DNA from 3 places in the Pseudomonas sp. GW821-FHT02H06 genome. Region 2 is predicted to be linked to each of the others. Evidence: riboswitches for the same ligand, from Rfam matches in the RefSeq annotation. Region 2 holds a riboswitch; each other region holds the start of a gene.
What was found. Region 2 has a riboswitch for cobalamin ahead of cobO (cob(I)yrinic acid a,c-diamide adenosyltransferase). Riboswitches for the same ligand answer to the same signal wherever they lie in the genome.
Positions count from the first base shown of each region.

Region 1: it holds a riboswitch for cobalamin, as region 2 does, so the genes downstream of both, AC07VF_RS03215 (CbtB domain-containing protein) here and cobO (cob(I)yrinic acid a,c-diamide adenosyltransferase) in region 2, are expected to answer to the same signal.
Region 3: it holds a riboswitch for cobalamin, as region 2 does, so the genes downstream of both, AC07VF_RS23135 (ABC transporter substrate-binding protein) here and cobO (cob(I)yrinic acid a,c-diamide adenosyltransferase) in region 2, are expected to answer to the same signal.

Region 1 is NZ_JBWKVD010000002.1:23,019-32,545, reverse strand. It holds gene AC07VF_RS03230 (magnesium chelatase ATPase subunit I) at 1-447, opposite strand, end outside; gene cobN (cobaltochelatase subunit CobN) at 536-4,300, opposite strand; gene cobW (cobalamin biosynthesis protein CobW) at 4,303-5,376, opposite strand; cobalamin riboswitch at 5,504-5,735, opposite strand; cobalamin riboswitch at 5,860-6,092, shown strand; gene AC07VF_RS03215 (CbtB domain-containing protein) at 6,190-6,399, shown strand; gene AC07VF_RS03210 (CbtA family protein) at 6,411-7,130, shown strand; gene AC07VF_RS03205 (cobalamin biosynthesis protein) at 7,127-7,543, shown strand; gene cobM (precorrin-4 C(11)-methyltransferase) at 7,729-8,475, shown strand; gene nfuA (Fe-S biogenesis protein NfuA) at 8,571-9,164, opposite strand; gene AC07VF_RS03190 (acyltransferase family protein) at 9,269-9,527, opposite strand, start outside.
Region 2 is NZ_JBWKVD010000001.1:170,810-180,336, reverse strand. It holds gene purM (phosphoribosylformylglycinamidine cyclo-ligase) at 1-1,050, opposite strand, end outside; gene AC07VF_RS00870 (DUF2066 domain-containing protein) at 1,382-2,443, shown strand; gene AC07VF_RS00865 (AI-2E family transporter) at 2,498-3,571, shown strand; gene hda (DnaA regulatory inactivator Hda) at 3,788-4,492, shown strand; gene AC07VF_RS00855 (NAD-dependent deacylase) at 4,501-5,274, shown strand; gene AC07VF_RS00850 (C40 family peptidase) at 5,341-6,030, shown strand; gene AC07VF_RS00845 (C40 family peptidase) at 6,118-6,654, shown strand; cobalamin riboswitch at 6,779-7,004, shown strand; gene cobO (cob(I)yrinic acid a,c-diamide adenosyltransferase) at 7,112-7,723, shown strand; gene AC07VF_RS00835 (cobyrinic acid a,c-diamide synthase CobB) at 7,720-9,021, shown strand; gene bluB (5,6-dimethylbenzimidazole synthase) at 9,187-9,527, shown strand, end outside.
Region 3 is NZ_JBWKVD010000019.1:39,309-48,835, reverse strand. It holds gene AC07VF_RS23170 (MFS transporter) at 62-1,288, shown strand; gene AC07VF_RS23165 (endonuclease/exonuclease/phosphatase family protein) at 1,557-2,306, shown strand; gene AC07VF_RS23160 (con-10 family general stress protein) at 2,436-2,618, shown strand; gene AC07VF_RS23155 (hypothetical protein) at 2,738-2,902, opposite strand; gene AC07VF_RS23150 (ATP-dependent Clp protease proteolytic subunit) at 2,980-3,537, opposite strand; gene AC07VF_RS23145 (aldo/keto reductase) at 3,826-4,821, shown strand; gene AC07VF_RS23140 (aspartate/glutamate racemase family protein) at 4,882-5,604, shown strand; cobalamin riboswitch at 5,826-6,021, shown strand; gene AC07VF_RS23135 (ABC transporter substrate-binding protein) at 6,165-7,166, shown strand; gene AC07VF_RS23130 (FecCD family ABC transporter permease) at 7,202-8,209, shown strand; partial or broken gene AC07VF_RS23125 (ABC transporter ATP-binding protein) at 8,206-8,988, shown strand; gene AC07VF_RS23120 (glucarate dehydratase family protein) at 9,489-9,527, opposite strand, start outside.

The DNA.
Region 1 (9,527 bases), on a different contig from region 2:
GTTCATGGTGCCGATCAGCACAAAGCGCGCGGCATGGCGATGGGAAATGCCGTCGCGCTCCACCAGATTGACCCCGCTGGCGGCCACGTCCAGCAGCAGGTCGACCAGATGGTCCGGCAGCAGATTGACCTCGTCGACGTACAACACGCCGCCGTCCGCCTTGGCCAGAACCCCCGGCGAGAATGCCGCGCGGCCCTCGCCCAGCGCCGCGTCGAGGTCCAGCGTGCCGACCAGGCGCTCTTCGGTTGCACCCAGTGGCAGCGTGACGAACTGACCGCTGGCCAGCAGATCCGCCAGCCCTCGGGCCAGGGTCGATTTGGCCATGCCCCGCGGGCCCTCGATCAGCACGCCACCGATTTTCGGGTCGATGGCGGTCAGGCACAGGGCGAGCTTCAGGTCATCGGCACCGACGACGGCAGCGAGGGGAAAATGTGGGGTGTCGGTCATGGTCGGTTCTCGTAAAGCCGCGGGTCAATCACAGTGTTCAATCCAGTCAGGCGTTTGCACAGGCTGCTGTGCAGGCCCTCATTCACGCTCATGACTCTTCGATGTCCAGCAACAGATTCTCCAGCGCCTCGCGGTACTCGCCCGGTTCCTGCCACAGGCCGCGCTGCTGCGCCTCGAGCATGCGCTCGGTCATGTCCCGCAGCGCATCCGGGTTGTGCTGCTGGATGAAATCACGGGTCGAGGCGTCCAGCAGATAGGCATCGGCCAGCAGCGCGTATTGGTGATCGTCGATCAGCTCGGTGGTAGCGTCGAAGGCGAACAGGAAATCCACCGTCGCCGCCATCTCGAACGCACCCTTGTAGCCGTGGCGCTTGACCCCTTCGATCCACTTCGGGTTGGCCGCCCGGGAGCGCACCACCCGGTTGAGCTCTTCCTTCAGCGTACGGATCTTCGGCAGATCAGGCTGGCTGTGGTCGCCGTGATAACTGGCGACTTTCTCGCCGGACAGGCTTTCCACTGCCGCCAGCATGCCGCCCTGGAACTGGTAGTAATCGTTTGAATCCAGCACATCGTGTTCGCGGTTGTCCTGGTTCTGCAGCACCGCCTGAACCTGGCTCAGCCGCTTGGCAAAACCGTCACGGGCCGGCGTGCCTTCGTCGCTGCCGCCGTAGGCGTAGCCGCCCCAGGTCAGGTAGACCTCGGCGAGGTCTTCGCGGCTCTGCCACAAGCGCCCGTCGATGGCGTTCTGTACCCCTGCGCCATACGCGCCTGGCTTGGCGCCGAAGATGCGCCAGCCAGCCTGCTTCGCCGCTTGCTCGACATCCAGACCGTCGCGCTGCAATTGCTCGCGCTCCTGGCGCACGCGGGCGGCCAGCGGGTTCATGTCGTCGGGCTCGTCCAGCGCCGCGACGGCCTGCACCGCGGCGTCGAACAGGCGGATCAGGTTGGCGAACGCGTCGCGGAAGAAACCGGAAACCCGCAGGGTGACATCGACCCGCGGCCGGTCGAGCAGGCTCAGGGGCAGGATCTCAAAGTCATCGACGCGCTGACTGCCCGTCGCCCACACCGGACGCACGCCCATCAGCGCCATGGCCTGGGCGATGTCGTCGCCGCCGGTGCGCATGGTCGCCGTGCCCCAGACCGAAAGCCCCAGTTGACGTAGATAATCACCATGATCCTGTAAGTGCCTCTCCAGCAACAGATTTGCCGACTGGAAACCAATGCGCCACGCGGTCATGGTCGGCAGATTGCGCACGTCCACGGAGAAGAAGTTGCGCCCGGTCGGTAGCACGTCCAGCCGTCCTCGGCTGGGGGCGCCGCTCGGGCCGGCCGGGACGAAACGCCCACTTAGCGCGCTGAGCAGATTCGACATTTCGGCTGGACCGCAGGCGTCTAGGCGAGGGATAACCACTTCATGCAGAGACTGAACAACATCGGACAAGCTGTTGTTTGCAAAGGTATTACTGATAGGCACGCCGCTGGCAATCTTCTCAATCATCTGCGCAGCCAAAAGCTCCAGCCGCTCGCGGGTATCACCCGTCGTGCGCCATGGTTCAGCGCTGACTTCATGTAATGCGTGAGGTTTGTCGCCGGTCCATGGCGCACCGAGATCACAGTCCAGCGGGTCGAAATCCAGCGCCAGCGCCTGACTCAATGCCCGCAGCAGACTGGCCTGACCGCCGCGACCATCGCCGCGAGGCACGCGCACCATGGCCAGCAGCGTGTCGATGCGCAGCCGGCCGGTGGGCGACTCGCCGAATACGTGCAAGCCGTCGCGGATCTGCGATTCCTTCAGGTCACACAGGTAGGTGTCCAGGCGCGGCAGCCACACGGCGGCGTCGGCCTCGCTGTTGGCGTCCCCGTCCATCGCCAGTTCGCGGTCGATGTGGGTCTCGCGCACCAGCCTGAGAATGTCTTTTTGCAGCTCCCTGGCGCGGCGCGGATCAAGCAGCTGCGCTTCGTAATATTCGTCCGCCAGCAGTTCAAGGTCGCGCAACGGACCGTAGGTTTCGGCGCGGGTCAGCGGTGGCATCAAGTGGTCGATGATCACCGCCTGGGTGCGGCGCTTGGCCTGGGCGCCCTCGCCCGGATCGTTGACGATGAACGGGTAGATATTCGGCATCGGGCCAAGGATCGCGTCCGGCCAGCAATACTCGGACAGACCGACGCCTTTGCCCGGCAGCCATTCCAGATTGCCGTGCTTGCCGACGTGGATGACAGCATGAGCGCCATAGCGTTTGCGCAGCCAGAAGTAAAACGCCAGATAGCCGTGGGGCGGGACCAGATCAGGGTCGTGATACACCGCGCTGTGGTCCACGTTGTAGCCCCGCGCCGGTTGAATGCCGACGAAGGTCATGCCGAAACGCAGGCCGGCGATCATCATCCGCCCGTCCCGACACATGGGGTCGGTGTCAGGGGCGCCCCATCGCGCGATGACTGCATCGCGATTGGCTTGCGGCAGCGCTTGAAACGCCGCCTTGTACTCGTCCATGGCCATGCTCTGGTGGCACGGCCGTTGATCGAGGCTGTCCGGATCGTTGGTGACGCCGCCGAGCAAGGCGTGAATCAGCGCAGTACCGGTCTCGGGCAGGCCTTCAACCGGGTAACCCTCGGCCTGCATGGCCTTCAGGATGTTCAGCGCGGCCGCCGGGGTGTCGAGGCCGACGCCGTTGCCAATGCGCCCGTCGCGGGTGGGGTAGTTCGCCAGAATCAGCGCTACGCGCTTGTCGGTGTTGGCGGTGCGGGCAAGCAGCACCCAGCGCCGGGCCAGTTCGGCGACGAAATCCATGCGTTCCGGCTGGGCGCGGTAGCAAACCACGTCGGACTGACTGCGCTCGCTGTGCCAGGCCAGGTCCTTGAAGCTGATTGGCCGGCTGATGATGCGCCCGTCCAGTTCCGGCAGCGCGATGTGCATCGCCAGGTCGCGGGGGCCCAGCCCTTGGGCGCTTGCCTGCCAGGCGGGTTCGTTGTCCTGGGCGCAAATGGCCTGAATGACCGGGATGTCTCGGCGAAACGGCCGAACATCTGGCGCTTCCGGGCTGGATTGGGCGAAGCCGGTGGTGTTGAGAATGACCTCGCAATCAACCTCGTCGAGCCAGTCCTGTATCGCGCTCATGCAGCCGGCTTCCTTCAGGCTGGCGACGGCAATCGGCAACGGGTTCAGGCCCTGGGCCGACAAGCGCTCGCAGAACACATCGATGAAGCCGGTGTTGGCTGCCTGCAGGTGGGAGCGATAGAAAAGCACGGCCGCGACCGGCTGATCGGCGCGCCAGTCGGCCTGCCAGCGGGCCAGGTCGGCGTTGGCGTTCTGCGGGTGATAAATCACGGTGCGCGGCAGGGTTTGCGGCTCGGCCCACGGGTAGTCGCCACCCAGCCAGCGTGTGGCGATGAAATTGAACAGCGCCAGCGCGTTGTGCTTGCCGCCCTGACGCAGGTAATGCCAGAGACGCTCGCGGTCTTCGACGGATTCCGTGCTCAGGCCGCTCAGCTCGGGGTCTGGCCGATCACAGCCCGGGACCAGAATCAGCTTCACGCCTTTCGCGGCCAGCTCCACCAGCCGCTCGACGCCGTAACGCCAGTAGCCGATGCCGCCGTGCAGGGAAATCAGGATGACTTTCGCGTGGCGCAGCACCTCGTCGACGTACAAATCCACCGACGCATGGTTTTGCACCTGCATCGGATTGGCCAGGCGCAGGCTTGGGTAGCTATCCGGCAATTGCCGCGCGGTTTCAGCCAGCAGCGCCAGATTCGAGTCGGCGCTGCACAGGATCACCAGCTCGGCGGGCGTCTGGCCCAGGTCAGCGATGCTGTCGTCGGGGACGAAGCCGCCGGGCTGTGTACGCAGCAGGTGCATGGTTAGCCTTTTATGCCTGAGACTGCATCGCGCAATTGCGCTTCAAGGACGCCGGCGTCCAGTTCCTGGCCGATCAGCACCAGGTGGGTTTCCCGAGCTTCGTCTGGCTTCCAGGCGCGGTCGAAATGCTTGTCGAAACGCGTGCCGACGCCTTGCACCAACAAGCGCATGGGTTTGCCGGGAATGGCGGCGAAGCCTTTGACACGCAGGATGCCGTGCTGGACGACGGCCTGGGTCAGCGCGTCGAGCAACAGCGATTCGTCGGCCTGGGGCAGCGTGATGGAAATCGAGTCGAAGGCGTCATGGTCGTGATCATCATGATCGTCGCCTTCGTGGTGATCGTGGTGGGTCTTGCGCCCGTCGATGTGCAGCTCGGATTCGGCGCCCAGGCCCAGCAATACGCTGATCGGCAGCTGGCCCCGGTTCGCTTCGACGATCTTCACCGCCGGCGGCAGTTCTTCGGCGACTTCGGCACGCACGGCGGCGAGAGCATCCGCGTCGAGCATGTCGGCCTTGTTCAGCACGACGAGATCGGCGCTGGCCAGTTGGTCGGCGAACAGTTCGTGCAGCGGCGATTCGTGATCCAGGTTCGGGTCAAGCTTGCGCTGGGCGTCGACTTGGTCCGGGAACGCGGCGAAGGTGCCCGCGAGCACGGCCGGGCTGTCGACCACGGTGATCACGGCGTCGACGGTGCAGGCGTTGCGAATTTCCGGCCACTGGAAGGCTTGAACCAGCGGTTTCGGCAGGGCCAGGCCCGAGGTTTCGATGAGGATGTGATCGAGGTCGCCGCGACGGGCGACCAGTTCCTGCATCACCGGAAAGAACTCTTCCTGAACAGTGCAGCACAGGCAGCCGTTGGCCAGCTCGTACACACGACCGACGGCTTCTTCTTCGGTGCAGCCGATGGTGCATTGCTTGAGGATGTCGCCGTCGATGCCCAGTTCGCCGAACTCATTGACGATGACGGCGATGCGCCGGCCTTCGGCGTTGTCGAGCATGTGCCGCAACAAGGTGGTTTTGCCCGAGCCGAGAAAGCCGGTGACGATGGTGACAGGGAGTTTGGCCAGTGTTTTCATCGGTTGCCCTCAGGCGTGCGGCGGGGCAACGAGGACGAAAACAGCGCAGGCCGGTGGAAGCAGGCGCGCGGTTAAATTCGCCACCGGATCACCCCGCCCGGTTGTAGTGGAATTCCTCGGCCGCTTGCAGGCGGTCCGATTCGAGGCAGGTCTCCTGGCTCACGGCGGCCGGTCGCTGACAGGCATCATCAGGCGACTGGCATTCATTGCGCCTTCCCGCTCGCGCAGTGGCTGTGCAATGAAGCTGTCCGTTTACAGTTGCGGGGGCAGCTGCGGCTTGAAACCGCATTCCCTTCTTAGCGCCGGTGGCCTTGGTAGTTGATAAAGGCGCCCGGCGAACCTCAAGTGCGCAAGGCTACGCAGTGACTGGAGGCCGGTCAATCGTGCTTTGCAATGAGTGCCGCGCCAATTGACGCACCGATCGCTGCATTGATTGACGCATCGGCTGAAGGGCCGATTGACGAGCCAAACAGCCCGTGGTCTGCTACACACCTTGTTACGGGTGCCCTTCACAGGGTGAAACGGGAAACCGGTGCGTACAGACCTTCGGGTGTGTATCAGTCCGGTGCTGCCCCCGCAACGGTAAGCGAGTGAAGAGTCAGATCCACTGTGTCGGCATCGATATGGGAAGGCGATTCTTGAAGGCACGTCGGCTGTAACGGCTGATGCATGTGCCCCTCGCGAGCCCGGAGACCGGCCCGATAACGCACCATAACAACCCGCGGTGGGCGGGCGCTGTTGATCACTGCCGGCCTTCGTCTGCGGTGTCTTCGCGCCTTTCCGTCCGCTGAATCCACTTCAGAGGGAAGCGCCATGTCCATCAGCACACCCCGCCAGACGTCCGGCACCAGCACAAACACCACAACAGCCGTGACCGCCACCCAAAGCCAGCGCCTTGTCGCCGCCGTCAGCGCGATGTTTCTCGGTGCGTTTCTAGTGTACTTCGCCGGTTTCTCCCACATCGATGCGGTGCACAACGCGGCACACGACACCCGTCACAGCTCCGCCTTCCCGTGCCATTGAGACCCGCCGCCATGTTCAAGCGAATTGCGCAAACGGCCGGGTTCACCGGACTGCTCGCCGCCCTGCTGTTGACACTGCTCCAAAGCTTCTCGGTGGCGCCACTGATCCTGCAGGCGGAGACCTACGAAAAGGCCCCGGCTGCCGAGATGCACGAGCACGCCGAGGGTGCGATGGCCGGCCACGTCCATGACGCCGAAGCCTGGGAGCCGGAAGACGGCTGGCAGCGCGTGCTGTCCACCACCGGCGGCAATCTGGTGGTCGCGGTCGGCTTCGCCCTGATGCTGGCGGCGCTGTACACCCTGCGTACGCCGACCAGTGCCCGCGAAGGCGTGCTGTGGGGGTTGGCCGGTTATGCGGTGTTCGTGCTGGCGCCCACTCTTGGTTTGCCGCCCGAGCTGCCCGGCACTGTCGCGGCGGATCTGACCCAACGGCAGATCTGGTGGGTCGGCACCGCCGCCTCCACGGCTGCAGGCCTGGCATTGATAGTGTTTGCACGGCACTGGGTGTTGAAGGCCTTGGGCGCGGTGATCCTGGTGGTGCCGCATATCGTCGGCGCGCCGCAACCGGCGGTGCATTTGGCACTGGCGCCGGAAGCCCTTGAAGCGCAATTCAAGATCGCGTCGCTGCTGACCAATGCGGTTTTCTGGATTGCCCTGGGCTGGATCAGCGCTTGGTTGTTTCGGCGCAATGAAGCGACCGAGACGCACGTCGGTTTGAAGCCTGCTCTGTGAATGAAGTGCGCGATCGGCCGCTGTGGGTGGTCGGTCTGGGCTGCCAGCGCGGCTGTTCGGCGTTGGAGCTTCGACAGTTGATGGAGGATGGGTTGCGGGAGGGTCGTCTTGAGCTGAAAGACGTTGCCGCCCTCGCCTCCATTGACGGCAAGTCGGCTGAGGTAGGGCTGCTGGAACTGGGTCATGAGCTGGGGCTGACGATCGGGTTTTTCAGCGCGGATGATCTGGCGGCTTACGAGGCACAGCTGACTTACCGTTCGGACATCGCCTTCGAACGCACCGGCTGCTACGGCGTGGCAGAAAGCGCGGCGCTGGCGATGGTGACACGGTTGACCGGCGCGCCCGCGACCTTGGTCATCCCCCGCCGAAAAAGCCCCCACGGGACCTTTGCTCTGGCAACCGCAATCTTGTAGGACCGGCCAACCCTTGTAGGACCGGCTTTAGCCGGGAAGACGTCAGTAGTCACACCGCAGATTTTGATGGTGTGCCCTAGGGCCCCTTCCCGGCTAAAGCCAGTCCTACAAAGTCAGACCGAGTGCGCTCAGGGAGAATGCATCCGACGAGCCACTGCTCAAATGAACTCCAATCAGGACACCCCATGACTGTTTTTTTCATCGGCGCCGGCCCCGGCGATCCGGACCTGATCACTGTCAAAGGCCAGCGGCTGATCCGCTCCTGCCCGGTGATCATCTACGCCGGTTCCCTGGTGCCTGAAGCAGTGCTGGAAGGTCATCAGGCGATCCAGGTCACCAACAGCGCTCCATTGCACCTTCAGCAGATCATCGAGCTGATGAAATCCGCTCATGCACAGGGCCAGGACGTGGCGCGTGTGCATTCCGGCGATCCGAGCCTGTATGGCGCGGTCGGCGAACAAATCCGCTGCCTGCGCGAGCTGCAGATCCCCTTCGAAATCATCCCCGGCGTCACCGCCACCGCCGCCTGCGCCGCGTTGCTCGGGACAGAGCTGACGCTGCCGGACATCTCCCAGAGCGTGATCCTGACCCGCTACGCCGACAAAACCGACATGCCCGAAGGCGAAAGCCTGGGCGATCTGGCACGGCACCGGGCAACCATGGCGATCCATCTGGGGGTCAATAACCTCGGCAAGATCGTCGCCGAGCTGACGCCGCACTATGGCGCCGACTGCCCCATCGCCGTAGTGCATCGCGCCAGCTGGCCCGATCAGGATTGGGTCACCGGCACACTGGCAGATATCGAGGAGAAGGTGCGGATCAAGGGATTTCGTCGCACCGCGCTGATCCTGGTGGGTCGGGTACTGGGCAACGACGTGTTCAGCGAGTCATCGCTGTATCGCGCGGGCCATGCCCATGTGTTCAGGCCCTAGCGTGCGCCTCTAGACCTTGGCGAGCGCCCACAAAAAAGCCCCGAACTCGTCGGGGCTTGCCTGCAACACCATACTTCCTGGAATCACACGTTGACTCAGTAGTACGCGTTTTCTTTCTGGGTGTGGTCGGTCACGTCACGCACACCGGTCAGCTCGGGGATGCGCTCCAGCAATGTGCGCTCGATGCCTTCCTTGAGCGTCACATCTGCCTGACCGCAACCCTGGCAACCACCGCCGAACTGCAGAATGGCGACATTTGCCTCATCTTCTTCCACCACCTCGATCAAGGTCACCTGGCCGCCGTGACTGGCGAGACCCGGGTTGATCTCGGTCTGCAGGTAGTAATTGATACGCTCGTTGATCGGGCTGTCGGCGTTGACCATCGGCACTTTGGCGTTTGGCGCCTTGATGGTCAGTTGACCACCCATGCGGTCAGTCGCGTAATCGACAACGGCGTCGTCCAGAAACGCTTCGCTGAACGCGTCGATCCAGGCGGTGAAACTTTTCAGGCCGATGGCCGTGTCTTCAGGTTTCTCTTCGCCCGGCTTGCAGTAGGCAATGCAGGTTTCAGCGTATTGGGTGCCAGGCTGGGTAATAAACACGCGGATGCCGATGCCGGGGGTGTTCTGCTTTTCCAGCAGATCGGCCAGGTAATCGTGGGCGGCATCAGTAATCGTAATAGCGGTCATGAAAATTCCTCGCAGACGTGGGGCGCAGTTTACGCCAATCAACTGCGCCTGACAAAGCCCTAGTGTTTTAGTCAGGTAAGCGGTTCGCCTCGACTAAAAACCCGTCATGACAGAGCTGCTTCCTTGCTCGCCCTTCTCTGATCCAGCCAGCCCTTCATGCGTCGGTACAGGCCCTTCTCAATCCACTCATAACTGAGCCACGCCCCCAGGGCGATGACCGGAACACAGACGGCGAACACCACATACGGATTAACGCCATAACGTTCGCTCACCAGCCAGCCCGCGTACAGCACCAGCACGTGGAGCAAATACACCGAATACGAGCAATCGCCCATGACTTTGAGAAGGCGGTAGTTGCGCAGA
Region 2 (9,527 bases):
CTTGACGTTCTTCAGCTCGACTTGCGCAGCGCCTTCGGCAGCCGTGCCGATCTGGCCGATCACCCAAGGCTGCTCGCCGGCTTCACGCAGGGCGTTCAGCGAGACTTCAACGTGTTCCTGGGCGACGCAGATGACCATGCCGACGCCGCAGTTCAGCACGCGGTGCATCTCGTGCTCATCCACGTTGCCTTTTTCCTGCAGCCAGTCGAAGACTGCCGGACGGGTCCAGCTCGCCACGTCGACGATGGCCTGTGCGCCTTCGGGCAGCACGCGCGGAATGTTGTCCAGCAGGCCGCCGCCGGTGATGTGGGCCATGGCTTTTACCGCGCCGGTGTCTTTGATCAGCTTGAGCAGTTGCTTGACGTAAATGCGGGTCGGCGCCATCAGCAGTTCGGTCAGCGGCTTGCCGTCGAGCTGGATGTTTTCGATATCGGCACCTGCCACTTCGATGATCTTGCGGATCAGCGAGTAGCCATTGGAGTGCGGACCGGAAGACGGCAGGGCGATCAGCGCGTCACCGGCGGCAACCTTGGAGCCGTCGATGATATCGGCTTTCTCCACGACGCCGACGCAGAAGCCGGCCAGGTCGTAGTCTTCGCCTTCGTACATGCCGGGCATTTCAGCGGTTTCGCCGCCGACAAGGGAGCAGCCCGCCAGCTCGCAGCCCGCGCCGATGCCAGTCACCACTTGAGCCGCGGTGTCGACGTTCAGTTTGCCGGTGGCGTAGTAGTCGAGGAAGAACAGCGGCTCAGCGCCGCAGACCACCAGATCGTTGACGCACATGGCGACCAGGTCGATGCCGATGGTGTCGTGTTTGTTCAGGTTCAGTGCCAGGCGCAGCTTGGTGCCGACACCGTCGGTGCCGCTCACCAGAACAGGCTGCTTGTAGCCGGCCGGGATTTCGCACAGAGCGCCGAAGCCCCCGAGGCCGCCCATCACTTCCGGGCGCTTGGTGCGCTTGGCGACGCTCTTGATGCGTTCGACCAGCGCTTCACCGGCGTCGATGTCAACACCGGCGTCTTTGTAGCTCAGGGAGGGTTGCTTGCTCATGATCCAGGCCTTTAGGGGGGGATTCGGGGTAACGACCGAGTGGCAACGACGCGGGGCCTTGTCATCGCCGGTCTGCGAAGGCGCGCGATTTTATCAGGGTTGGGCGCAAGCGGCCATCCTTGGGCCGACGGGCAGGACTGTCGTGAAGAAAAAATAACCCGGTTTATCCCGCCGCACCCGTTCGTCGCTGGCGGGATCCGGTGTAACGTTGGCGCCTGAGTGAGCGATTCGGGCGCGTCTGCGGTCAGAGTCGGGTCACTCGTGTTCATGCAGCTATTTATAGCGTTGCCTTTTTACCCAGCGGGAATCCTTCATGCGTCCACCTTCCTTCATGCGCCTAAAAAACTGCCTGTTCGTGGGTTGCCTCTCATTGATGAGTCTGCCGGCGTTCGCCGAGACGGTGAACAATCTCTATCAGGTGCGCGAGCCCGTCAGCGGCCAGACCCCGGACGAGAAAACCCGCGCCACCCAGGCCGCGCTGGAAACCCTGGTCATCCGCCTGACCGGCGACCCAAAGGCCGTGCAGAACGGCGGCCTCGCCGAGGTGCGCAAGGACCCTCAGCAAATCATCAGCCAGTACGGCTACGACGCCGGCCCGCCCGAAACCCTGCAGGTTGATTTCGACCCGGCGAGCACCGAACGCGTGATGCGTCAGGCGGGGCTGTCGTTGTGGGGCACCAACCGTCCGGTGATCATGGCCTGGTGGCTGAACGACGCCACTGACGGCGCCAACCTGGTCGGCGACGGCCAAGCCTCTGCCGAGCCTCTTCGCCGCGCCGCTCAGCATCGCGGTCTGCCGTTACGTCTGCCGCTGGCAGACCTTGGCGAGCAGGGCATCGGCAACGCCAAGACCCTCGACGGCAACAACGTCGGCCCGCTCAAGGAGGCTTCCGAGCGTTACGGTTCGGACGCGATTCTGGCGGTTCACGCGCAGGAAAACGGCGGCCAGTGGCAGGGCAAATGGCACCTGTGGCTGGGGGACAAGATGGAGCAGGGCAGTGCCAGCGGCGCGAGCTCGGCGGAACTGGCGGACGCGGTACTGTTGGCAGTAAGCCAGCGTCTGGCGCCGCGCTTCGTGGTCAAGCCGGGTGCCTCGACGGGCATGGTGCTGGATGTGCAGGGCATGAATCTTGAGCGTTACGCGCAGCTGTTGCGCCTGCTCGAACCGTTCGGCGGCCGCCTGAAATCAGCCGACGGTGATCGCATCGCGTTCGACGTCAGCGGCAGCCCCGATCAATTGCGTTCCCAACTGGCGCTGGCGAAACTGCAGGAAGTGCCGGCCGGTGAAATCGCCAGCGCGCCGGTCAACGCCGCGCCCGTTGCTGCGGACGGCACGCCGGTAGCACCGCAGCCGCCTGCTGTTTCGGACAGCGCATTGCACTTCCGTTGGTGAACAGGTTCATAACGACGTTGCTCGAAGCACATCATCCTGGGGAAAGAGGCAGTAATGACTGATACGCGTCGTTGGTTCTGGCTGGGCGGGGTTGTCCTGGTCTGTTTGTTCGTCTGGCTGCTGCACTCGATTCTGACGCCGTTCCTCGTGGCGCTGCTGCTGGCGTACATGGGCGATCCGCTGGCAGACCGGCTGGAAAAACTGAAGCTGTCCCGCACCATGAGTGTGGTGACCGTGTTCCTGTTGTTCACCCTGATTTTCATGGGCCTGCTGCTGGTGCTGGTGCCAATGCTGGCCAAGCAGCTTTACCGCCTGTACGAACTGGCACCGCAAATCCTCGACTGGCTGCAACACACCGCCATGCCGTGGGCGCAGGCCAAGTTGGGGCTGGCAGACGGCTTCTGGAAGTTCGACAAGGTCAAGGCGGCGATCTCGGAGCACATGGGCCAGACCGGCGACATCGTCGGCATCGTCTTGTCCCAGGCCACGACCTCGACCCTGGCGCTGATCGGCTGGCTGACCAACCTGGTGCTGATCCCGGTGGTCTGCTTCTATCTGTTGCGTGACTGGGACGTGATGATGGCGAAGGTGCGCAGCCTGCTGCCCCGTCACCGCGAGAAGAAGATCGTCGCGCTGGCGGACGAGTGCCATGAGGTATTGGGTGCGTTCATTCGCGGCCAGTTGCTGGTGATGGTCGCGCTGGGCGTGATTTACGCCGCCGGCCTGATGCTGGTCGGGCTGGAGCTGGGGCTGTTGATCGGTGTCATTGCCGGCCTGGCCGCCATCGTGCCGTACATGGGTTTCGTGATCGGCATCGGCTCGGCGATTCTGGCGGGTTTCTTCCAGTTCGGCGGCGACATGTATCCGATGCTGGGCATCGTCGCGGTGTTCATGGTCGGTCAGGCACTGGAAGGCATGGTGCTGACCCCGTTGCTGGTGGGTGACCGCATCGGTCTGCACCCGGTTGCGGTGATCTTCGCGATCCTGGCGGGCGGCGAGCTGTTCGGCTTCACCGGCATCCTGCTGGCCCTGCCGGTGGCGGCGGTGATCATGGTCCTGGTGCGCCATGTTCATGACCTGTACAAGGATTCGGACATCTACGGCGGTCTGGACGACCCGGATCTCTGATTCCCGCGAATCAGGATGCGTACCGGCGCGCGGTGCTCACCGCGCGCCTCCTTTCTCGGCGGGTTTTGCCCGTATTCCCCAGTGATACCAGTGACATACGCAAGCCTTTGATTTTGCTGGCGGTCTGCCGCATTGTGCGGCCAGCCCTGCGGGTATAGACTTTACGCACTTTTCACAGAGGCCCCTTGGCGGTTCGTCACGAACCGTTCAGCCAGCATGAAACCAGTTCAGCTGCCCCTGAGTGTGCGTCTGCGTGATGACGCCACCTTCATCAATTACTATCCAGGCGCCAATGCCGCTGCACTCGGCTATGTCGAGCGGCTGTGCGAAGCCGAGGCCGGCTGGACAGAAAGCCTCATCTATCTGTGGGGCAAGAACGGGGTAGGGCGCACGCACCTGTTGCAGGCTGCCTGCCTGCGATTCGAACAGATGGGCGAGCCGGCGGTTTATCTGCCGATGGCCGAACTGCTCGATCAAGGCATCGGCCTGTTCGATCATCTGGAGCAGTACGAACTGGTGTGCCTCGATGACCTTCAGGCGGTGGTCGGCAAGCCTGAATGGGAAGAGGCGTTGTTCCACCTGTTCAACCGGCTGCGCGACAGTGGCCGACGCTTGCTCATCGCCGCTTCATGCTCGCCCCGAGAGCTGCCGGTCAAGCTGGCGGACCTGAAATCACGGCTGACCATGGCGCTGGTGTTCCAGATGCGCCTGTTGTCCGACGAAGAAAAACTCCGCGCCCTGCAATTGCGCGCGTCCCGCCGCGGGCTGCACCTTACCGACGAAGTGGGGCATTTCATCCTCACCCGCGGCAAGCGCAGCATGAGTGCGCTGTTCGACCTGCTTGAACAGCTCGATCAAGCCTCACTGCAGGCCCAGCGCAAGCTGACCATTCCGTTCCTGAAAGAAACCCTCGGTTGGTAAGCGCGTCCGTGGTCGATCAGGCTTTGGTCCTGCAAACTGCCGCGGCCCTGCGCCATGCCACACGCATCCTGATCATCACCGGTGCTGGCCTTTCGGCGGATTCGGGTTTGCCGACCTATCGCGGTGTCGGTGGTCTGTACAACGGCGAGACCGACGACGGCCTGCCGATCGAAATGGCGTTGTCCGGCCCGATGCTGCGTCGTGATCCGGCGCTGTGCTGGAAATACATTGCACAATTGGGCAGCGCTTGCCTGGGCGGACGTCCCAATGCGGCGCACTATGCCATCGCCGAATTGCAGCGGCGCAAGCCGGAATGCTGGGTGTTGACGCAAAACGTCGACGGCTATCATCGCGCTGCGGGCAGTCCGCCAGAACGCCTGATCGAAATTCATGGCCAGTTGGCGCCGCTCTACTGTCAATCTTGTGGCGCCGAGGATCCGCTGTTGAGCGAGCGCCTCAACCGACCACTGCCACCGCTGTGCGCCCGCTGTACTGGCGTTTTGAGGCCATCGGTGGTGTTGTTTGAGGAGATGTTGCCAGAGTTGGCACTGAACGTGCTTCAGGAAGAGATGGCAAAAGGCTTTGACGCTGTGCTCAGCATCGGAACCACCGCCAGCTTCCCATACATTCATGAGCCCATGCTGCGCGCTCGGGTGACGGGAGGCTTTACTGCCGAGATAAACCCTTCGCCGACCGATCATTCCGCGCACATGGATGCGTTTCTGAGGTGTAGAGCCTTAGAAGTGATGGACGACATCGTAAGTCACATTTGTTTCGATTGAATTTGCAAATGGGTACGATTGAAGGCATAGTCTCGGCTTCTTTACACTTCAGCCACGGTCGTGCACATGCTAAACCGCTTCGCACCCCTCGTGCCTCTCGCACTCGTAACGCTGTTGTTCGGCTGTGCGGCCCAGATGCCGACGTCGCAACAACAGTCGCAAAGCCCCCAGTTCCGGGACTCTGCCACCGCTCAATCCGCCAGCAAGCGTGCCGATTACGCATCCTCCGTACTGGATGACGAAGTCGCCACCGAAGACGAGCTCGCTCAATTTGCCGATAACAAGCCGTACCGCCTGCCGGTTCTGGCTGACAGCATCCTCGAGCGCGGCAAATCCCTGATAGGCACTCGCTATCGGTTCGGCGGCACGTCGACCACCTCTGGTTTCGACTGCAGCGGTTTCATCGGTTATCTCTTCCGCGAAGAGGCGGGCATGAGCCTGCCGCGTTCCTCCCGCGAAATGATCAACATCGATGCCCCTCTCGTTAAACGCAATGACCTCAAGCCAGGCGACCTGCTGTTCTTCAGCACTGCCGGCCGTGGTCGTGTCAGCCATGCGGGCATCTACCTGGGCGATGATCAATTCATCCACTCCAGCAGCCGCCGCAGCGGTGGTGTCCGCGTCGACAGCCTCGACGATGCCTACTGGGCCAAGACGTTCATCGAAGCCAAACGCGCGCTGGCGATGGCACCTTCAACGGTACCTGCAACCACTACCGCGATGAGCTCGACTACAATCAAGCGCCAAACCCGTTAATTCCGGGCGCGCAAAGGGCTAACCCCTCTTGCGCGCGACCCCGGCCCTCGGCAAAGTAAGCTGCATCCCGCACAGGTTGTCGTGTTTATGTCGTTAACGGTTCGCCTGATCGTCGCCTCTCTGGCTGTGCTGCTGGCCGCATGTTCCAGCACTCCACCGCCTGCTCCACGCAAGGTCGTCTACCGGCCAGTGGTCTCCGCTCCTCCCCAGTTTTCTTCACCGCTCGCCGACGACGTCCTGTTGCGCGCGATCGGCCTCGTTGGCACGCCCTATCGCTGGGGCGGCAACACGCCTGATTCGGGTTTCGATTGCAGTGGCCTGATCGGCTATGTCTACCACGACGCCGCCGGTATCACTTTGCCGCGATCGACGCGGGAAATGATCACGCTGCGCGGCCCGGACATCGACCGCAGCCAGTTGCAGACCGGTGACCTGGTGTTCTTCGCGACGGGCGGCGGCTCCCACGTCAGCCATGCCGGCATCTACGTCGGGGAAGGGCGATTCGTTCACGCGCCGGCCACCGGCGGCACGGTCAAACTCGACAGCCTGGACAAGCCTTATTGGCAAAAGGCCTGGCTGAATGCCAAGCGCGTTATCCAGCCATCGAATCTTGCCAGGCAATAGTCGTTTTTGAGGCAACGTGTTCATGGGCTGCTGCAGGAACACCTGTGCATTCCAGGGTGAAATCCCGTAAACCCGTGGGCGCTCTGCCCACGGTTCGATTGACGCTCCCCAGTCAACCCTCTAACCTTCGCGCCATGTTTCAGGTGCCCGGGACCTTGTTGGTCCACAGGGTGAAACAGGGAAGCCGGTGCGATTGCTCGTGCGATCAATTCCGGCGCTGCCTCCGCAACGGTAAATGAGTCAAGGCCACGCACAATGCCACTGTGTTCGCTGAACATGGGAAGGCGCCTGGCCTGCCACGGTTGTGGCAACTCATGAGTCCGGAGACCGGCCTGATCCATCGAACAGCATCACGGAGGGCGATGCTCTGCTGCAGGCCGGGCCATGTCCGGTGCCTGCTGACAGTCTTTGCCTGTGCCCTCCGTTTGCCACACCTGCCCTCAAGCGGAGAGCTGAGATGAGCGAATCCCCCGAACGTGACGAACGCCACCTGGCGCGCATGCTGCGCAAAAAGGCGGTGATGGACGAGCGCATTTCCAGCGCGCCAAATGAATGCGGATTGCTGCTGGTCCTGACCGGCAACGGCAAAGGCAAAAGCAGCTCGGCGTTCGGCATGCTTGCCCGCGCCATGGGCCACGGCATGCAGTGCGGCGTCGTGCAGTTCATCAAAGGCCGCCACAGCACCGGCGAAGAGCTGTTCTTCCGCCGCTTTCCCGAACAAGTGCGTTACCACGTGATGGGCGAGGGCTTCACCTGGGAAACCCAGGACCGCCAGCGTGACATTGCCGCGGCCGAAGCCGCCTGGGCCGTGACCCGGGAAATGCTCAAGGAGGCCTCTATCGGCATGGTCGTGCTTGATGAGCTGAACATTGCCCTCAAGCACGGCTATCTGGACCTGGAGCAGGTGCTGAGCGATTTGCAGGCACGCCCGCCGATGCAGCACGTGATCGTCACCGGTCGCGGGGCGAAACAGGAACTGATCGACCTCTCCGACACCGTTTCCGATATCGGCGTGGTCAAGCATGCCTTTCAAGCCGGCATCAAGGCGCAGAAAGGCATCGAACTGTGAGTGAGCGCCAGCCCCGGCACTGCCCGGCAGTATTGATCGCCGCGCCTGCGTCCGGTCAGGGCAAAACCACCGTCACCGCCGCACTGGCCCGTCTGCATCGCAATCAGGGGCGCAAGGTGCGCGTGTTCAAATGCGGGCCGGACTTTCTCGACCCGATGATTCTCGAACGCGCCAGCGGCCATCCGGTGTACCAACTGGACATGTGGATGATCGGCGAGGCCGAAAGTCGGCGCCTGTTGTGGGAAGCCGCCGCCGACGCCGACCTGATCCTCATCGAAGGCGTCATGGGCTTGTTCGACGGTACGCCCTCCAGCGCAGACCTGGCCCGGCGCTTCGGCGTTCCGGTCCTCGGGGTTATTGACGGCACGGCCATGGCCCAGACCTTCGGCGCACTGGCGTTGGGATTGGCGCGCTATCAGCCGGACCTGCCATTTGCCGGCGTGCTGGCCAATCGCGTCGGCACGGTGCGCCATGCGCAGTTGCTCGAAGGCAGCCTGACCGAAGGCCTGCGCTGGTACGGCGCGCTGTCCCGTGAAACCGGCATTGAGCTGCCCAGCCGGCACCTCGGCCTGGTGCAGGCCAGCGAATTGAATGACCTGGACATGCGCCTTGACGCCGCGGCCACCGCGCTGGCCAGCACCTGCGACGCCACGTTGCCACCGTCCGTGACCTTTACCGCGCCGGAATTCGTGCCGGCCGAACCGCTGCTGGCCGGCGTGAAAATCGCCATCGCCCACGACGAAGCGTTCGCGTTTTTCTACGGCGCCAGCCTCGACCTGCTACGGGAGATGGGCGCCGAACTGTCGTTCTTTTCGCCGATCCGCGACCGCGAACTGCCCGACGCCGACAGCCTGTATCTGCCGGGCGGTTACCCGGAACTGCATCACACGGCGCTGGCGGAAAACCACAGCATGCTGGCCGCGATTCGCGCGCACCACGCCGCCGGCAAACCCTTGCTCGCCGAATGCGGCGGGATGTTGTATTTACTCGATGCCCTGACCGATGTCGACGGCCAGCGCGCCGAAGGGGTGGGCTTGCTCAAGGGGGAAGCCGTGATGCAAAAGCGTCTGGCCGCCCTGGCCCTGCAATCGGTCGAACTGCCGGAAGGCATCCTGCGTGGCCACACCTATCACCACTCCCTGACCAGCACCGAGCTGACCCCCATCGCCCGCGGCCTCAGCCCCAATGGCGGGCGCGGCGCCGAAGCGGTGTACCGCGAAGGGCGCATGACTGCGTCGTATGTCCACTTTTACTTTCCCTCGAATCCCCAGGCGATGGCGGCGCTGTTTTTGCCATGAGCCCATCTAATTCAACCGCCGCATTCTGTGGGAGCGAGCCTGCTCGCGAAGTGGGCGCGTCCGATCCCACTCCTTTTCTGAAAAACCGCTTTCGCGAGCAAGCTCACTCCTACATGGGGCGCATCGCAGGTGATTGCTGTGTTTCACGCGCGGGACAGGCGAGCCATGACTGAACACACCTTCACTGACCCCGAACGCGCCGCCGTTTACCGCGCCATCGCCGAGCGTCGCGACATGCGTCACTTCTGCGGGGGCACCGTCGCGCCGGAGTTGCTGGCCCGTCTGCTCGAAGCCGCCCACCACGCGCCGAGCGTCGGTTTGATGCAGCCGTGGCGTTTCCTGCGCATCACCGATCCGGCCTTGCGCACGCAGATTCAGGCGCAGGTGGAGGAGGAACGCATTCGCACCGCCGAAGCCTTGGGCGAGCGGTCCGACGATTTCATGAAGCTGAAGGTCGAGGGCATCAGCGACTGCGCCGAGGTATTGGTCGCTGCGTTGATGGACGA
Region 3 (9,527 bases), on a different contig from region 2:
TTCATTTCCTGACACCACGGGCGATGATGCGGCACTCCCACCGCTCCAGCGAAGAGTCCCCATGTCTGCCGCCCTGCCGCCCGATGCGCCTGCCCATTCCCCCACCCATGACGCCAGTTCGATGGCGATCACGCTGCAAATCGTCTCCATCGTCGTCTACACCTTCATCGCCTTCCTGTGCATCGGCCTGCCCATCGCGGTGATGCCCGGCTACGTGCACAACCAGTTGGGCTTCAGCGCGGTGGTCGCGGGGCTGGTGATCGGCGCCCAGTACCTGGCGACGCTGTTGAGTCGTCCGGTGGCGGGACGCATCTGCGACACCATCGGCACCAAGCGCGCCATCGTTTACGGGCTGTCGGGCATCGCGTTGAGCGGCGTGCTGACGTTGGCAGCAATCCTTCTGGAGCGTTTCGCCGGAGTCAGTCTGACCATCCTGATCATCGCTCGCCTGTTCCTCGGTGCGTCCCAGGGCTTGATCGGCGTCGGCACCATCAGCTGGTGCATCGGCCAGGTCGGTTCGGAGCACACCGCCCGCTCGATCTCGTGGAACGGCATCGCGTCCTACGGCGCCATTGCGATCGGCGCGCCGCTGGGGGTGGTGATGGTCGGCGCGCTGGGCTTTGCCAGCCTGGGCGTGGTGCTGTTCGTGCTGGCCGCCGGGGCACTGTTGTTGATCCGCAACAAGCCGGCGATCCCGGTGGTGCGCGGCGAGCGCCTGCCGTTCTTCTCGGTGTTCGGCCGGGTGGCGCCGTTCGGCCTGAGCCTGACCTTGTCCTCCATCGGCTACGGCACGCTGACCACGTTCATCACCCTGTTTTACCTGGCCCGTGGCTGGGAAGGCGCGGCCTGGTGCCTGACGGTGTTCGGCGTTTGTTTCATCCTGGCGCGGTTGCTGTTCATCAACGCGATCAACCGCTTCGGCGGCTTCCGCTCGGCGATCGTCTGCATCTCGGTGGAAACCCTGGGGCTGTTGCTGTTGTGGCTGGCACCCGATACCACTTTCGCCCTGATCGGCGCGGGGCTGACCGGTTTTGGTTTGTCGCTGGTGTACCCGGCACTGGGCGTGGAAGCCATCAAGCAGGTGCCCAACAGCAGTCGCGGCGCGGGGCTCAGCGCCTATGCGGTGTTCTTCGACCTGGCCCTGGCCATTGCCGGGCCGCTGATGGGCGCGGTGGCGCTGGGCATGGGCTACGGCTGGATTTTCTTCTTCGCGGCGCTGTTGTCGGTGGCGGCGTTGACGCTGGCGGTGGTGCTGTCGCGCAGGGCGCCGGTCGACACGCGGGTGTAGCGAGCGCAGCGTCTCAAAGCTTCCCGGCTGAAGCCGGTCCTACAGAGAGCCCGCGTTGGTTCAGTAGGACCGGCGTCAGCCGGGAAGAGGCCGGCGACTCTGCAACAGCGCTCACTCGCTGTTGAAATCCCCCGGCCACAGCCCGTCCCACCTAAAAGCTGAACTGCCGCCTCGCGTCCCGGTCCGAATAGCACATCCCCCGAACAGGAGTGAGGGCGTGACCCCCGATCCCGCTGGCTCGAACGCTACCCCTCCGGACCCGGCCACGTTGCGCGAAGTCCACAAACTGCGCGTGCTGACCGTGAACACCCACAAGGGCTTCACCGCCCTGAACCGGCGTTTCATCCTGCCGGAGTTGCGTGAAGCCGTGCGCAGCACCGGTGCCGACCTGGTTTTTCTCCAGGAAGTCCTCGGCGGCCATGACCGCCACGCCGCCAAGTACGAAGACTGGCCCGACACGCCGCACTACGAATTTCTCGCCGACAGTATGTGGACGGACTTCGCCTACGGCCGCAACGCGGTCTACCCCGATGGCCACCACGGCAACGCGCTGCTGTCCAAATACCCGATCCTGCACTACCGCAATCTGGACATCTCGATCACCGGGCCGGAGCGCCGCGGCTTGCTGCACTGCGTGCTGCAAGTGCCAGGGCATGCCGAGGTCCATGCGATTTGCGTGCACCTCAGCCTGCTGGAAAGCCATCGCCAGTTGCAGCTGAACTTGCTCTGCGACCTGCTTGACTCCCTGCCCGAGGATGCCCCGGTGGTAATCGCCGGCGACTTCAACGACTGGCAGCTTCAGGGCAACAAGCGTCTGCAGCGTTGCGGCTACCTGCATGAGGCCTTCGAGCGCAGTCAGGGGCGGCTGGCGAAGACCTACCCGGCGCGCTTCCCGATGCTGCGTCTGGACCGCATCTACCTGCGCAACGCCACCAGCCACCAGCCGAAAATCCTCGGCACGCGGCCGTGGACCCATCTGTCCGATCACCTGCCGCTGACCGTCGAAGTGCACATGTAACAGCGGGTATCACTCGTCACCGCCGTTGGTCTGCCAGTCAAGCGACGGGTTAAACCATTGCGTGAACGCCCCCTCACAGTTAAGGCGAGGCACCTGTCTCGCCTTCTCAATAACAAGAGGTCTGCGATCATGGCTAACACCGGAAAGTCGAACCCTGGCAATTTTGCGAACGATAAAGAGAAAGCGTCCGAAGCCGGCAAGAAAGGCGGACAGGCTTCAGGCAGCGGCAATGCCGGAAGCGATATGAAGAAAGAATCGGGTGCAGGCGCGAGCGGCACCGGCAAGAAAGGCGGCTCAGGCGGCAAGTCGTAACGACGTGCGGCTGAGTGAAGCGAGCGAGGGCCAAGGCTCTCGCTCTTTTGTTTGAGCATCAGTCAAAAAAGCAATGTACGCCTCATAGCAAGCACACGTGTAAGCGGCATCCTCCCCCCTCATTTATCCGGATCGATCAGCGGCACCGTCGCGTCCCGATCAAACTGCGAACCCGGGTCTTCGTTGCCCGGATCCAAGTCGGCGTCAAATCCTGTCTCTTCGTCACCCGGCTGGGGAGCGGGGCGCGGCGGAACGGGTGCAGCGTCAGGTGTATGGGATTGCATGGCAGTCACCTCTCGTTTCAATGTGGCCAATAATAGAGTCAGAGGGCTCGACAACGACCGGGTTCAATGGATCGAGCTTAGCTGGCGCTGACGGTCCAGTGCACGGCGTCTTCGGCAAACTGCAATTGCTCGACACGATGGGCAATGCCGCACGCCAGGGAGTCTTCAGCGCGGATCACCTTCTCCTCCGCTGACAGGCAGCGCCCTATGTCCAGCGGGTGCACCGCGCTCACGGTTTCGCTCTGATAGATGTTCACGTAGCGCTGCAGGTCGTTGTCCAGGCTGCGCAGGTATTCGCGCATGCGTGAGTGGTCTACCGAGCTCTGATTGAAGTACCAGCTCATGGGATGGATCAGAAAACGCGAGTGGGGGCAGACGATCCGCTCTTGAGCCGCCAGGTAGATGACGATGCCCATGGATTCGATGTTGCCGCTGTTCAACGCGCGGATCGGCACTTTCAGGGATTTCAGGAAGTTGTACAGGGTGAATCCCAGTGCCGTGCTGCCGCCGGCGGTCGACAGATTCAGCAGCAATCCGGTCGCGCCCTTGCTGAGGGCTTCGAGGCAGCGATCGCGAAAATGCTCGGTGCTGGCCTGATCGACCCCGCAATGGAAATGAATGATGTGCTCGCTCATCGGCGGCCTCGCTGGTCATGGATGGCGTACTCACGGGCCTCTTCCCGGCTGAAGCCGGTCCCGCAGAGGAATCGCAGGAGCTGGTCCCAGTGAGGTACCGCAAATAGCGAGATTTGCATGGACTGAGGATAGCCGCTCACCGAGCATGTGAAAGTCCACCGCCGCGGATTACGAAGAACCCCTGCGGCAATCAACAGTCAGTAAAGAAGCTTCGCCGGTTTCATCGTGCTCGATCCGGGCCATGAACCGCGCGACATCCAACACGCCCCACCGCACAGGACATCTTCCATGAGTCTGCACGACAAGATCATCGGCCGCCTCGGCTTCGGCTCCGCACCGCTGGGCAACATGTTCCGCACCATCGACGAGGAGGAAGCAGCGGCCACCGTTCAATCCGCCTGGGACCAGGGCATTCGCTATTTCGACACGGCGCCCATCTACGGCGCCGGCTTATCCGAGCAGCGCCTGGGCAAGGCCCTCGCCGGCGTCCCACGCGACCAATACACCCTGAGCACCAAAGTCGGCCGGCTGATTTCCGACGAGATCGATACCGAGACCCGCAGCGGCCCGTTCGCCGAAGGCCTGAAAAACAAGATCGTCACCGATTATTCCGCCGACGCCACGCTGCGTTCCATTGAAGCGAGCCTGGAGCGGTTGAACACTGATCGTCTGGATATCGTGTTTGTCCACGACGTCGCGCAGGACGCCCACGGCGATGCCTGGATCGAGCATTTCAATATCGCCCGCACTGGCGCTTTCCGCGCCCTCACCCGCCTGCGCGAAGAAGGCGTGATCAAGGCCTGGGGCCTGGGCGTCAACCGCGTCGAGCCGTGCGAACTGACGCTGGATCTGGAAGAAGCCCAGCCCGATGGTTTCCTGCTCGCCGGCCGTTATTCGCTGCTCGATCACGACCAACCGCTGCAACGGCTGTTCGACAAGGCCCGTCAGCACAACGCCGAATTCGTCGTCGGCGGGCCTTACAGCTCCGGCGTGTTGGTGGGCGGCAAGCATTTCGAGTACCAGGAAGCGTCGCCAGCGATGCTCGACAAGGTGGCGCACATTCAGGAGATCGCCCGTCAGTACCAGGTCGACATCAAATCGGCAGCGCTGCAATTCGTCCTTGCCAACCCCCTGGTGGCGGCGGTGATTCCGGGTGCCAGCCGCCCTTCGCGGATCATCGAGGACGTCACCGCGCTTAACGCACAGGTGCCTGACGGTTTCTGGCAGGCCATGCGCGATCAGGGCTTCATCGCCCTGCAGGCGCCCGTGCCGATGAAAGACTGATATCGTGGGCAACGACGCCGGGCCAGACGCCCGGCCTTGTTTTCTGCGCGAGATCTGTCCATGCGAATTCTGATCGTCAACGTCAACACCACCGAATCCATGACCGAGACCATTGCCGAGCAGGCCCGCAGCGTGGCCTCGCCTGGCACCGAGATCATCGGCCTGACCCCGCGCTTCGGCGCCGAGTCGGTGGAAGGCAATTTCGAAAGCTACCTGGCGGCCATCGCGGTGATGGACCGGGTGATGTCCTACGAAGGGCCTTATGACGCGGTGATTCAAGCCGGCTACGGCGAGCATGGCCGCGAGGGTTTGCAGGAATTGCTCGATGTGCCGGTGGTGGACATCACCGAAGCGGCGGCCAGCCTGGCGATGTTGTTGGGGCACAAATACGCCGTTGTGACGACACTGGACCGCACCGTGCCGCTGATCGAAGACCGCCTGAAGCTGGCCGGGGTGTACGAGCGCTGCGCATCGGTGCGGGCCAGCGGCATGAGCGTGCTGGAGCTGGAGGCATCGCCGGAGCGTGCGGTCGAGGCCATTGTCGAGCAGGCCATCGAAGCGGTGAATCGGGACAAGGCCGAGGTGATTTGCCTGGGCTGCGGCGGCATGGCCGGCCTGGATCAACTCATCCGTGACCGCGCCGGCGTGCCCGTGGTGGATGGCGTGACCGCTGCGGTGGCACTGGCGGAATCACTGGTGCGTCTGGGGTTGAAGACCTCGAAAGTGCGGACCTATGCGACGCCACGGCCGAAGAAGATCGTGGGTTGGCCGTTTAAGCTCTAAGCCGGTGGTGTTGAGCTCACGCCGATGGCGCTGCAAACACATACCTTGTGGGAGCGAGCTCGCTCGCGAAGACTGCATTCCAGCCGCAGAAGATTTAGCGGATGTGCTGGCCTCTTCGTGAGCAAGCCCACTCCCACAGGTGTTGCGTCCGTCCAGTTACTGCGAGGTGTCAATACATCTCCGGCACACTGTCGCTGCATTCGCCTCTCCCCACCGAATCGTTTAGTATCCCCGCCGCCGGTTTCCGCTCGGAATTAATAGGGAATCCCCAGGCGCGTGCTGCGCGCTGAAAGGGAACTGTCCCCGCAACTGTAGGCGCTGAGCCCTGCTTCCTGTTTGCCACTGGGTCACCCCGGGAAGGCCGAAGCACGGCGATGAAGCGCCAGTCAGGAGACCTGCCGGCCAGCATATTCATTCACCGGCGGGGTGTCCGGGGAAGGACTCCCGTTCGCGTGCCGTGCGCGCACCATGAGCTCGCCCTTTTTTCCGGGGCGTCTGTCGGGATGGACTTTCCAGCGCCTGCTTCGCCAAGCATTCAGGCTATCTGGAGATCGCTGTTCATGCCGCTGCGCCGCCTCGCCGCCCTGCTTGTCACCCTGACCTTGCCCACTGCCGCCCTCGCAGCGTCGACGATTTACCCCTTGACCGTGGACAACTGCGGCCAAGCGCTGACCTTCACCCACGTCCCGCAGAAAACCGTGACCATTGGCCAGGCCGCCACCGAGATGCTGTATGCGCTCGGCCTGGGCCCGAACGTCGTGGGTACGTCGCTGTGGTTCAATCCCGTTCTACCGCAGTACCAAACCCTCAACGACGGCATCGAGCGTCTGGCCGACAACGCGCCGAGTTTTGAATCGGTGATCGGCAAACGCCCGGATTTCGTCCCGGTGCAGTTTGAGTGGATGGTCGGGCCACAGGGCGCCGTTGGCACCCGCGAGCAGTTCCGCGACCTGGGCATCCCCACCTACATCCTGCCGTCCGATTGCGAGGGCAAGAACAACCGGGTCGGCGCCGACGGCACGCGCCTCGAAGCCTTCCGCATCGACACGCTGTACAAAAGCCTGCGGCAGCTGGCGCAGATTTTCGACGTGCAGGACCGTGGCGAGCAGTTGATCGCGGATTACCAGGCGCGAATGGCTCGGGCTGTGGCGCAGGCGAACGCCCATGCCAACCCGCCCGTCTCGGCGGTCTTCTGGTTTTCCAGCCCGGACATCAACGTCGATCCGTACGTGGCCGGACGCAAGGGCATTCCCAACTTCATGCTCGACACCCTCGGCATGCGTAACGTCATCGACTCTGACGAGGAATGGCCGACCGTGGGCTGGGAAACCATCGCCAAGGCCAACCCGACCGTGCTGGTCATCGCGCGCATGGACCGCCGCCGCTTCCCGGCGGACGATCACGAGAAGAAGCTGGCCTTCCTCCGCTCGGACCCGGTCACACGGAATATGGATGCGGTGAAAAACAATCGCATCGTGATCATGGACGCCAGCGCCATGGAGTCCAGCGTCAGGCTGTTCGACGGCATCGAGCAACTGGCCCAGGCCATTCACCCCCAATGACCTCGCTCCGTACTCCTCGCTCAAGCATCGTCCGAATGTTCGGCCACGGCGCCTGGGCGACCGCGTTGCTGGCGTTGGCGGTGCTGGCGGGCGTGGCGATCGGCGAGACGTCGATCAGCCTGCCGGTGATCGTTCAGGTGCTGGCGAACAAGCTGTGGGCCACAGGCTATCCCCTCGACCCCATCGATGAGGGCATCGTCTGGAATTACCGCCTGACCCGGGCCATCGTGGCCGCCACCTGCGGCGCAGGGCTCGCCGTGTCGGGCGTGGTCTTGCAATCGCTGCTGCGCAACCCGCTGGCCGATCCCTACTTGCTGGGCATTTCCGCCGGGGCTTCGACCGGCGCGGTGCTGGTGGCGATCATCGGCATCGGTGCCGGGACGATCTCCCTGTCCACCGGCGCGTTTGCCGGGGCGATTGCTGCCTTCGCGCTGGTCGCCCTGCTCGCCCGCTCCTCTCGGGGCCAGACCGCTGCCGGCCAGATCATCCTGGCGGGCATTGCCGGGTCCCAGCTCTTCAATGCCCTGACCTCCTTCCTGATCACCAAGTCGGCCAATGCCGAGCAGGCCCGCGGGATCATGTTCTGGTTGCTGGGCAATCTCAGCGGCGTGCGCTGGTCGTCGGTGGCGCTGTCGGTGCCGGTCGTGGTGCTCGGCTTGCTGGTGTGCCTGTGGCATCGGCGCGCGCTGGATGCGTTCACCTTTGGCAGCGATTCAGCGGCGTCCCTGGGCATTCCGGTACGCCGGGTGCAGGCCGTGCTGATTCTCACCGCCGCGCTGATGACGGCGGTGATGGTGTCGATCGTCGGCTCCATCGGCTTCGTCGGGCTGGTGATTCCCCACGCGGTGCGCCTGATGGCCGGGGTGCGTCATGCCCGGTTGTTGCCCTTGAGCGCCCTGATTGGCGCGCTGTTCATGATTGCCGCCGATGTGCTGTCGCGCACCTTGATCAAGGGTCAGGTGTTGCCGATCGGGGTCATCACGGCGCTGGTGGGCGCGCCGGTTTTTGCCATGATTCTGGTCCGCGGGAATCGTCCTCGATGAACGCCCGTCAGGAGGTGCCCGGCACCATGCTGGAAGGGAGTGACCTGAGTTATTCGGTCAAGGGCGCGTCGCTGCTCAGTGGGGTGAGCCTGGCGATTCGGCCGGGGGAGAACCTGGGGATTGTCGGGCCCAATGGCTCGGGGAAGTCGACGCTGCTGAAGTTGCTGGCGGGGATTCAGTCGCCGTCTCAGGGCGATGTTCGCCTGGGCGGGCAGCGATTGTCGTCGCTGAGTCGGCGGGACATTGCGCGGCAGGTGGCGGTGGTGGAGCAGCACGCGCAGACGGGTGATTCGATCAGTCTGTTGCAGGCGGTTGAGTTGGGCCGTACGCCGTGGCTGTCGGCGCTGGCGCCGTGGGGCGCGGACGATGACCGGATTGTGGCGCAGGCGCTGGCGGATGTGAGTTTGCAGCACTTGGGGCATCGGGCGTGGCATACGTTGTCGGGTGGGGAGCAGCAGCGGGGGCATATTGCGCGGGCTTTGGCGCAGCGCCCGCAGGTGTTGTTGCTGGATGAGCCGACGAATCATCTGGATATTCAGCAGCAGTTGTCGATTTTGCGGTTGGTGCAGGATTTGCCGGTGACGACGGTGGTGGCGTTGCATGATTTGAATCAGGCGCTGGGGTGTGATCGTCTGGCGGTGATGGACGGCGGGCGGTTGGTGGCGTTGGGTTCGCCCTTTGATGTGTTGTCGCCGGAGCTATTGGGTGAGGTTTTTGGGGTGCGGGGGCATTGGTTGGTTGATCCGTTTGACGGGGCTAAGGTGTTGAGGCTGAGGGCGCCAGGATCAAGAGCGTCTGCCTGGGGGCAGAATGTTTCGCCTTCGGCGAGTTGCTTGGAAAAGCACCCCAAGTAACCAAGGGTGCCTGCTCCTGGTTGGGCCCTTCCTTCGTCAGGGTTCCTTCACTCCGGTCTCGCTCCGTGGGCCCGCGCCGAACGGGCATCCATGCCCTGACGGCGCTCTCGCCGCATCCATGCGGCTCGGCCCACTGCGCGAGACCTGCGTTCAGCCTGCACCCAAGTCGCGTTTGGCGGTGTTTGAGCCTTTTGGGTATGAAGATCAAGAGCAGATCAAAGGCTTCCCGGCTGAAGCCGGTCCTACAGTGAGGTCACGCGTCCCTCACTGGCTTGACGCGGTCTCGTAGGACTGGCTTTAGCCGGGAAGAGGCCAGTTCAGGCGCTGAAGGATCTTCGGCCTGAATGGTGTTTGTGGGAGCGAGCTTGCTCGCGAATGCGATATCCCAAACACCGATCATCCTGCAGAAGTAATAACCCCCAACCTCAATACCTCGGCTTCACCGCCTTCCACTCCGGTTTGTA